Regions from separate parts of the Trichocoleus desertorum AS-A10 genome, predicted to be linked through region 3. Evidence: predicted binding sites of a transcription regulator. Region 3 holds the regulator's gene; each other region holds the start of a gene.
The links. The regulator NtcA, encoded in region 3, controls nitrogen genes in cyanobacteria. The targets are predictions, from matches to a motif close to TTTGTANNNNNNNNTACAAA.
Positions count from the first base shown of each region.

Region 1 (3,282 bases), on a different contig from region 3:
CCCTACACTGGATTATGTTTCAAGCAAAAAGGCTTGAATACCTTGATTCTGTCTAGGTTTCAGGTATCATCCACCTAACTCAGGTTAGATGTTTCAGTGAGTCTGCCAAAAGCTGTAGGGAAATATTAGGTTTATATAGATCGCCCCTATACCGAAACAGGTAGCCCTTCCGTAACTTGAGATACAGAGTCAGGAAACAATCTAGTCCTCAATAGATTAGGGACTGGAGCGATATACCAATGCCTAATCCGTTGATAGAGCACCTTGATGCAACTCGAATTCTGTTTGACTTGCAGCAGGGCAATGAAATTGCCCAAGGCTTTTCTGGTTGCTTAGAACCAGAAGAAATAGCCCGTCGGGTCGCCAATGGCTTGGTAGAGAAGTTTGACTGTGCCTTAGCCCGGATCTGGCTACTAGAACCAGAGCAAACTACCTTAAAGCTAGTTGCTTCCTCAGGCATGTATACACATCTCAATGGCACCTTTGGGCGAGTCCCGATGGGAGCTTACAAAGTGGGCAAAATTGCTCAAAATCGAGTTTCCTTTTTGAGCAATCATCTTGCGGCAGAAACTTGGGTGGGAAATCGCGAATGGGCGATCGCTAACAACATTCGAGGATTTGCAGGATATCCCTTAGTGATTCAAGATAAAGTCATCGGCGTGCTGGCAACTTTTAGCCATCAAGCAATGGAGACAGAGTTTCTAGAGGTTTTACAGACTCTTTGCACGGTTACAGCGATCGCCTTAGACACAGCTATACAATATCAGCAGGAAAAGCAGATTTGGCAAACCTCGATGCAGTCGATGGCCCAGCCTGCGGTTCAGAGCCTTAAATTCAACTATCTCTCTCTTTCTGATCAATTAGTCAGTCTGCTAAGTGATACCCGCTTAACTTTGGTAGGCACAGAGCGACCTCTCCCTCTGCCAGTAGCTTATGTCTTCTTGCAAGCAGCCGAAACTTTGTACCAATTTACCTGTCACTATTGTCGGCTGATTTATACAGCAGAGTCTGTAGCATTAGAGGCCATGATTCCGGCAACTCATTTTCCCGACCTCGATCCACCAAATGGCTTGCCGTCCTCTCTAAATAAACTGTTTTTTACTGTCACCTGTTTAGGGGGAGTGCTGCAAACCCGAGCCACCAGTAATCAACGGGCCATGCAGTTTTTGCTCAAAGTACCCAATTGGCGCGATCGCGGTGATCATCAATTGCGAATTCAATGCCACTCATCAGTTCTACAACTAGCCTTTACACACCTAGCTTTTTCGGCAGGTCTACCACTTTGCCGTGGAATAGCCAAAGAAGCAGACAAAAATGTACCTTTATTGACCGATGATGCCACACAAATTCAGACAGCGAAATGGGTGCTGTGGGTGCAACAGGGAAGTCAAATTGCACCGAAGGGGATTCGAGGTAAAGTTGATTTGTCTACCAGCCCAGAGACATTGAGACAGGCGGTAGAAGCGTTGTCCCAGGGTGAATCGTGGGGTATCGACCCAGATTTGGAGAAACAGCAACCTCTGTCTGAGCGAGAGTTGGAGATTCTGGCTTTGTTGACTCAGGGACATCGCGATCGCGATATTGCCGATCATCTAATCATTAGCGAAAGTACCGTTAAGTTTCACATGAATAATGTCTTGGCGAAATTGCAGGCGCGGACTCGTTGCCAAGCGATTTATCAGGCGATCGCTAAGGGATGGCTGGTTACATAAATCTGAGGAAGTGCTGCGATCGTTTCTCCTGTCCTTATTACTAGATCTCCCGCTTCCGTAGTGAGAGATACAAAGACTTGCGAAATCAGGACTTAATCTGGCAACACATTCCAGCCAGTCAGAAGTCAGCTTATGAACAATCACTATTCAGTCATTATTGTAGGTGGAGGTCAGGCAGGACTCTCCATGAGCTATTGCTTAAAGGAGAGAGGCATTAATCACGTTGTTTTTGAGAAGAACAAAATTGGCTATGCTTGGCGCACTAAACGCTGGGACTCCTTTTGTTTGGTCACACCCAATTGGCAATGTAAACTCCCAGGCTATGCCTATCCAGGTAATGATCCTCATGGTTTCATGCAGAAAAACGAAATTGTACAATACGTTGAAGCTTATGCTGCCTCTTTCGATCCTCCCATTCAGCAAGGTGTTGAGGTATTAAAGCTTAGTCAGAATGTAGCCCAAAACTTCTTTGAGGTGACAACTTCAATTGGAGAATACACGGCTGACCAGGTAGTTGTGGCATCCGGTAGCTACCATCTTCCTAAGGTGCCAAAGATTGCTGAACGGCTCCCTAAAAACATCACGCAACTCCACGCTTCAGAATATAAAAACTCCCAGTCCTTACCGCCTGGAGCCATGTTGGTCATAGGTACGGGGCAGTCAGGATGCCAAATTGCTGAGGATCTGCACTTGGCTGGCAGACAAGTACATCTCTGTGTGGGGAGTGCACCGCGATCGCCCCGGCGGTACCGAGGTAAAGATGTGGTCGATTGGCTGGACCAGATGGGATATTACGATTTATCGATTGAGGAGCATCCCCAAAAAGAAAAAGTGAGAGCCAAAGCTAATCACTATGTTACAGGTCGAGATGGCGGTCGAGAAATTGATTTGCGACAGTTTGCCCTAGAAGGAATGCAGTTGTATGGCAGGCTGAAGGACATTAGCGATCGCCAGTTGGAATTCTGGGATAACTTGCAGCAAAATTTAGATCAAGCCGATGCGGTGGCGGAAAGTATCAAGAAAACTATCGATGGATTTATTGAAAAAAATCAGATTGAGGCTCCTACAGAACCTGCTTATCATCCAATCTGGCAGCCTGAGCAGTCGATTCTTAGCTTAGACTATGCTCAAGCCAATATCAGTGCAGTGATTTGGTGTACTGGATATCAGACTGATTTTAGTTGGGTAGAAGTGCCTGTCTTTGATGGCAAGGGGTATCCAGGTCATGAACGCGGTGTAACCGGAGTTTGGGGGCTATATTTTCTAGGACTTCCCTGGCTCTACACTTGGGGGTCAGGTCGCTTTTCTGGGGTCGCTCGTGACGCTAGTTATCTAGCCGATTACATCGTCGCCAGGAAGAAGGTGTCCTACCCCAATGACTGGAGTGTGGTCAATGAATTCTTGCTGGGTTCGTAGTCTAGATATACGTCGTTAGCGACCTAGCGAAATCGATAGGTGACTGGGTGAATTTGGTACTAATTTTCATCGTTTTGACCTCGGAATGAGACCTAGCGATCGCCCTCCCTAGCCTTATTGATAGAGTTAAACCTTTCGTAGTGAGGGATACAAA
Region 1 covers NZ_JAMPKN010000011.1:75,049-78,330, forward strand. Annotated here, with positions in the region: gene NDA01_RS15880 (LuxR C-terminal-related transcriptional regulator) at 240-1,712, shown strand; gene NDA01_RS15885 (MSMEG_0569 family flavin-dependent oxidoreductase) at 1,845-3,128, shown strand.
Region 1: a site for NtcA is predicted at 1,767-1,786, ahead of NDA01_RS15885 (MSMEG_0569 family flavin-dependent oxidoreductase). Genes of this name have one in related genera too.

Region 2 (3,282 bases), on a different contig from region 3:
ATCTGAATCGCAAGACAAACTTGTACGAGAAGTTCAGGGATTACCAATTTCAGGCGATTTAAAGAGATTGCTCAAAGATGTAGTGGTTTCTGGGTGTGGCTGCTAGCACTCAAACATCATGCCTAGAAAGAAAGCTGACCCTCTCCAACGCTTACTTAAGAAGTCAGTCTCAGATTTAAGCCAGAATTTAGAAAATTTTTTGGTTGATACGTTGATTGAGGTTACTCCAGAACCTCTAAAAGAATTTGTAGAGAGTTCTTTTGATAGGAGGCAAGCTGGAAGAGAATCTGAGTACCGCGATAGGTTAGCTGCGAAACTAAAGGGCAAAACTGAGGTTCAAACTCCAGACGGCAGAATCGATGTTCTTACGAAAAGGGAAGTCATCGAAGTTAAGTGTGCGCCGGATTGGAAGCATGGGCTTGGACAAGTTCTAGCCTATAGCAAGTACTATCCATCTCACGAAAAGCGGCTGCACTTATACGGGGAAGTAACTCAGCAAAGACTGAGGCAAATCAAACAGCAATGCCAAAGTCATGAGGTGGCTGTGACTTGGGAAAAATAATTTGCTTTATTGTGTTTTCAAAGGGCTTAGCGATCGCCATCTTCTCTTCAATTCAGGCAATGGCGATCGCTAAAACCCCAATCTTCTAAACAGGGGGATCGAGAATTAAGGGTAGAGCCCGCGATCGCTGACAGCTTGGGCCACTCGTCCCACAGCCAGAGTATAGGCTGCTAAGCGGAGTGGAACTTGGCGGTTTTGGGATTGCTGCAAGACACGCTGGAAGGCATACACCATCAAGCTTTCCATTTCGCGGTTTACTCGTTCTTCGTCCCAGAAGACATAGGAAAGCCCCTGCACCCATTCCAGGTAACTCACGACGACTCCACCTGCGTTAGCGAGAATATCAGGAAATACCGTAACACCTCTCGCTTCCAGGGCTTGATCTGCGGCTAATGTCACTGGGCCATTGGCTGCTTCTACGATGATCTGAGCCTTGACTTGAGCGACATTAGCTTCAGTAATTTGGTTTTCTAAAGCGGCTGGAATCAAGACATCGCAGGGAAGGAGCAAGAGATCGTCATTGCTAATCGACGTGGAACCGGGAAATCCAACTAAGCTCTTATGGTTTTCGGCAGCATAGGCTAGCAAGGCTGGAATATCCAGGCCAGCGTCAGCAAACAGACCGTTGGTACTGGTGGAGACAGCCAAAATTCTAGCGCCAGCTTCGTATAGCAACTGGGCGGCGGATCGGCCAACATTACCAAATCCTTGGATGACAATCCGGGCACCTGCCAAAGACTTGCCCTGAGCTGCTAGCGCCTCCCGGACCGTGATCATTACGCCTCGACCTGTAGCCATTTCTCGTCCGAGAGAACCACCAATTGAGATCGGTTTACCTGTCACTACTCCGGGGACAGCGTGACCTACGTTCATGGAGTAGGTGTCCATCATCCAGGCCATTTCCCGCGCGGAGGTGCCAACATCGGGCGCAGGAATATCTACAGAGGGCCCAATATCTTTGATTAACTCGTTGGTGTAGCGGCGAGTAATTCGTTCTAGCTCACTGACACTGTAATCGTTGGGATTAATGGCAATTCCCCCTTTCGCACCTCCATAAGGAATGCCTAAGAGGGCGCACTTCCAGGTCATTAGCATGGCTAGAGCCGAAACTTCCCGTAAAGTCACGGCGGGATGATAGCGTGTACCGCCTTTATAGGGACCGAGGACATCACAGTGCTGAACTCGGTGCCCCGCCAGAACTTGTACAGTACCGTTATCCAGTTTGATGGGGATCGAGACGGTGACGACTTTACGAGGATGGCTCAAGATAGCCTGTAAACCAGCATCTAGTTGAAGTTCTCTAGCGGCTTCGTCCAGATAGCTACAGGTTTGATCTAAGGGACAAATGTGGGCAGGTGAAGCAGGTTCTAGAGGCAGGAGTGATGGTGAACCCATAACATTACTCTCACAATCGCAGTCTCTCTGCGAACTGGGTATCTATCCGTAGCCTAGCCTTCTGAATGGGGATCACTCTGGATTTTGGTAAAATTCGTTACATTTTCCCTGGAGCAAAAGTGATAAGTGGTGGCTACCAAAACATAGGTGGTAGCGATCGCTAGAATTTTGATTAGGGCAAGTTTGGGTAAGCCACAAAAGTAGGCAGCATGTTACGCATTGAGCAAATCCTAAATTTCTGGTTTGGCAGTCCAGAATCAAGTAGTTATGGCAAGAGCCGCAAGATTTGGTTCGCAAAGGATCCAAATTTTGATCGAGACATCCGCGATCGCTTTCTATCCAACTACGAAGCAGCCGTGGCTGGTCACTACAATGGTTGGACAGCTTCCCCTGATGGTTGTTTGGCCTTGATATTGTTGTTCGATCAGTTTCCGCGCCATATCTTTCGGGGCGATCGCCGAGCTTATGCTACGGATGCTCAAGCTTTAATCACGGCTCAGCAAGCGATCGCGCAGGATTTTGACCAAGCTTTGTTACCTGTGCAGCGGATGTTTATTTACTTACCCTTCGAGCACAGTGAGAATTTAGAACACCAGCGCTTATCAGTAGAACTGTTTCGGCAGTTGAGTGACGATCCAGATGCTGGTGATATGTTTCCCTATGCGGTTCGCCATAAAGAAATTATTGAAGGATTTGGGCGCTTTCCCCATCGCAATCAAATTTTGGGCCGTACAACAACTCCTGAAGAAGCGGAGTTCTTGAAGCAACCGGGTTCATCGTTTTAAGTGTTTGAAATTTTGATTTGGTAGCTGTTGACAAGGTTATCGGGTTACTATGTCCACTCCTTCACCATCCTATGGCCCAGCGAATGCCGCCCCATCGGCTCAGACCGAGCAATTGCAAGGAGTGGTAGAGCGCCTGACCTTTCATTCTGAAGAGTCAGGTTACACAATCGCTCGACTCAAGGCACCGCGAGCCAGAGACCTAGTCACAATTGTCGGTAACTTCCCCAGTATTCAAGCGGGCCAAACACTTCAAATGCAAGGGATCTGGCGAGAGCATCCCAAGTTTGGGCCGCAGTTTGAGGTGACTTATTACCGAGAAACTAAACCTGCAACCCTGACAGGCATTGAAAAGTATCTAGGGAGTGGCCTAATTAAGGGGATTGGTCCTGTAACTGCCAAGCGGATTGTGGCGCACTTTGGCCTAGAAACCTTAGAGGTAATCGAAAATCAGTGCGATCGCCTAGGAGAAGTGCCCGGAATTGCCAAGAAGCGGGTCAAAATGATCCAGGCGGCTTGGGAAACTCAGAAGGCGATCAAAGA
Region 2 covers NZ_JAMPKN010000018.1:28,793-32,074, reverse strand. Annotated here, with positions in the region: gene NDA01_RS20310 (hypothetical protein) at 1-106, shown strand, start outside; gene NDA01_RS20305 (hypothetical protein) at 119-562, shown strand; gene NDA01_RS20300 (Glu/Leu/Phe/Val family dehydrogenase) at 668-1,957, opposite strand; gene NDA01_RS20295 (DUF924 family protein) at 2,167-2,742, shown strand; gene recD2 (SF1B family DNA helicase RecD2) at 2,792-3,282, shown strand, end outside.
Region 2: a site for NtcA is predicted at 2,042-2,061, ahead of NDA01_RS20300 (Glu/Leu/Phe/Val family dehydrogenase). Genes of this name have one in related genera too.

Region 3 (3,282 bases):
CAATGACATCACCAGACAGAAATGCCACTTGGTTGAACGTAGCGCTCGCCACCACCTGAACGCTCTTTTCTCCTAGGACATAGTTACCCGCTGAGAGAATTCTAATGACGTAATCGCGACCATCTTCAATTTGGTCAACCAGTTGTTCTACTTCCGGTCTGGTGATTTGAATAATCTGTTCGCTGACTTGACCAGCACCAGGACGGGTCAACTTGATAGCGTTACGATTTGCTTCTCGCAGTAATTGGTCTACTGCTTGCTGAGCGCCCGTGGGAGAAACGATCCGCACGACGCCTGCTGACAACACTTGTCCTCGGAAGAGAGCGACGTTGCCTTGGCGTAGGGTTTCATACTGCGCTTGATAGTACTGGTAGTACCGCTGCAAGGTTTGGACAGCTTTCTCTAGATTGGCCTGTTGAACCTCTAAATCTTTAGTTTCTTTAATCAAGTTTTGGCGCTCGTTATCCAGTCGGTCGATCTCGGAGCGGAGTCCCGTTGCTTGCTGAGAAACAGTGCTTAGTTGCGTTTGAGTTCGGTTTAGTTCTGCTTCGGTGCGGTCTTTGGCATCTTCAATCCGATCCTTTTCTGCTTCCGCGCGGCTCAGTTGGCTCTGAGTTTGATCGAGCTGAGCTTCGGTGCGGGCTCTTTCAGTCTCGACTCGGCCTAGCTGGGTTTGGGTACGATTTAGCTGTGCTTCTGTCGTCGCTTGCTTGGCGATCGCGGCCTTAAGAAACAAATTAATTCGATCCAGCCGTTGTTGAGCCGAAACTTGCTCGGCGCGGGCTTGGGTCAGCTCTTGCTCAACTTGATTTTTTTGAACTCTCGTCTTTGCTAAATCTTCTCGCGCTCTAGAGAGGTTTTTCTGAATTTTGCCCAATTCAAAAACGCCAGTCCGGAGTTGATCACTCACAGCAAACAAAATGGCGAGTGTAGAAGCGGAAATGATGCCACCCGTGACAATCGTCACCAAGACTGCGGTTTTGCGGGGACGCAAGTTAAACAAGCTGAGGCGAGCCTTGCCTACGCGCGTACCGATGCGATCGCCCACCGTTGCGATCACACCCCCCAACACCAAGATTGCCACAATTAAGATGTACCCGCTGGTCATCTACCCTCAGGAAGCCATTTGGCTCACACCCAACTCAGATACAGCCTATCTCATGCCCTGGAAGTTTTGTGTGCCATCACACCTGTAGGACGACAACAAGCAGACCCAGATAGCAAAAGTTGCTGCCTTGCCTCAGCGTCAGGAGAGCATCACGGCTCTCTTTGTTTCCTCGCAGGAGTGCCATGAAGCACCTTCCTCGGCCAGAGAGCTGTATTCAAGTCGCTGTAAGCGCTTGTTATTACTAGAGGTTAACCATAGCAGATCAACTGAACTGTTGACTGAGAGCGACGGGATTATGAACCGTAATTTTTTTCTTATGGATGGAAATCATCTTCTCCTGTCGCAGATCTCCAAGTAGGCGCGTGACTGTGACGCGGGTGGAACCAATCGCTTCTGCGATCGCCTGATGCGACAATTTCAAGTCAATTGTGATCCCGTCAGGGCCAGGAACGCCGAAGTCACGACAGAGGATGAGCAAGAAGCTGACCAAGCGTGATCCCATATCCCGGTGGGCTAAGGTTTCGATCATCATCTCAGTTTGCAAGATGCGCGAAGACAACCCTTGCAACATCAGCATCGACAGCTCTGGGTTATCCTTGAGAGCTTTTTCCACTTGTTCAATGGGCACCGACAGTAATTCCGCCGGAGTAAAAGCAACTGCGTGATAAAAGCGATCGGAACGATTGCCCGTAATCAGCGAGAGAACCCCAAAAACACTATTTTCTCGCAGCAAAGCTACGGTGATTTCTTCGCCCGCTTCATAAACGCGAGACAGTTTGACCGCACCTCGGACCAAAAAGTAGACACGCTCCGCTGGATCACCGGGGAAGAAAATCGTCTTGCCTCGATCAAACGTTTCGATCACGGGAGGAAATGCTCCGCCTCCCAGTTGACGAAACACAGATGCTAACGGCCTATCCTGCGTCATTACCATATCCTTTTACCTTTTCGATGCCCTTCTCCAACCTTCATGGGCCGCTCGTCTGGAGATGAACCTTACGAAGGTGAGCCAACTGTAAGCAATTGATGACTTTAGAACACTTAAACTTACTCTAGAGTCATTTTTTGTTCTATTTGATACACAATCTGCCAGCGATCGCCAATGGCTGAAGAATTTAACTGCTGTTTCGAGGACCACAAACGAACGGATCTTGGCTGTCAGCGGCCTATTTAGACCCTATCTTACTCCCCCTAAAGACAGATATCTCGTGATAGGACTCAAGGCAGCGTATCACCCTACCAGCAACAGTCGATGTCAATATCTTTAAGCCCCCATCTTTGAGTATTCTCGTAATTGCCCTTAACGAAGAGATTGCCATGCTGGATCTGACCGGAAAAAATGCCTTAGTCACAGGCATTGCTAACAATCGCTCAATTGCTTGGGGAATTGCCCAACAACTCCATAAAGCGGGTGCCAACCTAGGGATTACCTATCTGCCCGATGAGCGGGGCAAGATGGAAAAAAAAGTAGCAGAATTGGTTGAACCGCTACAACCCAGCTTGTTTGTGCCTTGCAATGTGCAAGATGATGCTCAGATTCAGTCCACCTTTGAGACTGTGAAGGAGAAGTGGGGCAAGCTAGATATCTTGGTTCACTGTCTGGCCTTTGCCAACAAAGATGACTTATCTGGCCACTTTAGCAACACCTCGCGGCCAGGATTTACCACAGCCTTAGACATCAGCACTTATTCCTTAATTCAGCTCAGTGGTGCCGCTAAACCCCTGATGACAGAAGGCGGCAGCATTGTCACTCTGACTTATTTGGGCGGGGTGCGTGTGGTGCCCAACTATAACGTTATGGGCATTGCCAAAGCGGGCTTAGAAATGAGCGTTAAATACTTGGCGGCAGAACTAGGCCCCCACAATATTCGAGTCAATGGCATTTCTGCGGGCCCAATTAGAACTCTCGCCTCCTCTGCGGTTGGGGGAATTCTGGACATGATTCATCATGTGGAAGAAGTGGCACCCCTGCGGCGCACTGTGACTCAACTAGAAGTTGGCAATACAGCGGCGTTCCTATGCAGTGATTTGTCCAGCGGTATGACAGGGCAAATCCTCTATGTTGATTCTGGCTATGAGATCATGGGGATGTAGTGGTTGCCATTCAGTGACTACAACCGTTTGGCCTGCCTGTGCAGGCTCAAAGTTTCTTACTTCCTGTTTCTACTTCTCAG
Region 3 covers NZ_JAMPKN010000001.1:372,124-375,405, forward strand. Annotated here, with positions in the region: gene NDA01_RS01670 (DUF3084 family protein) at 1-1,108, opposite strand, end outside; gene ntcA (global nitrogen regulator NtcA) at 1,371-2,036, opposite strand; gene fabI (enoyl-ACP reductase FabI) at 2,387-3,202, shown strand.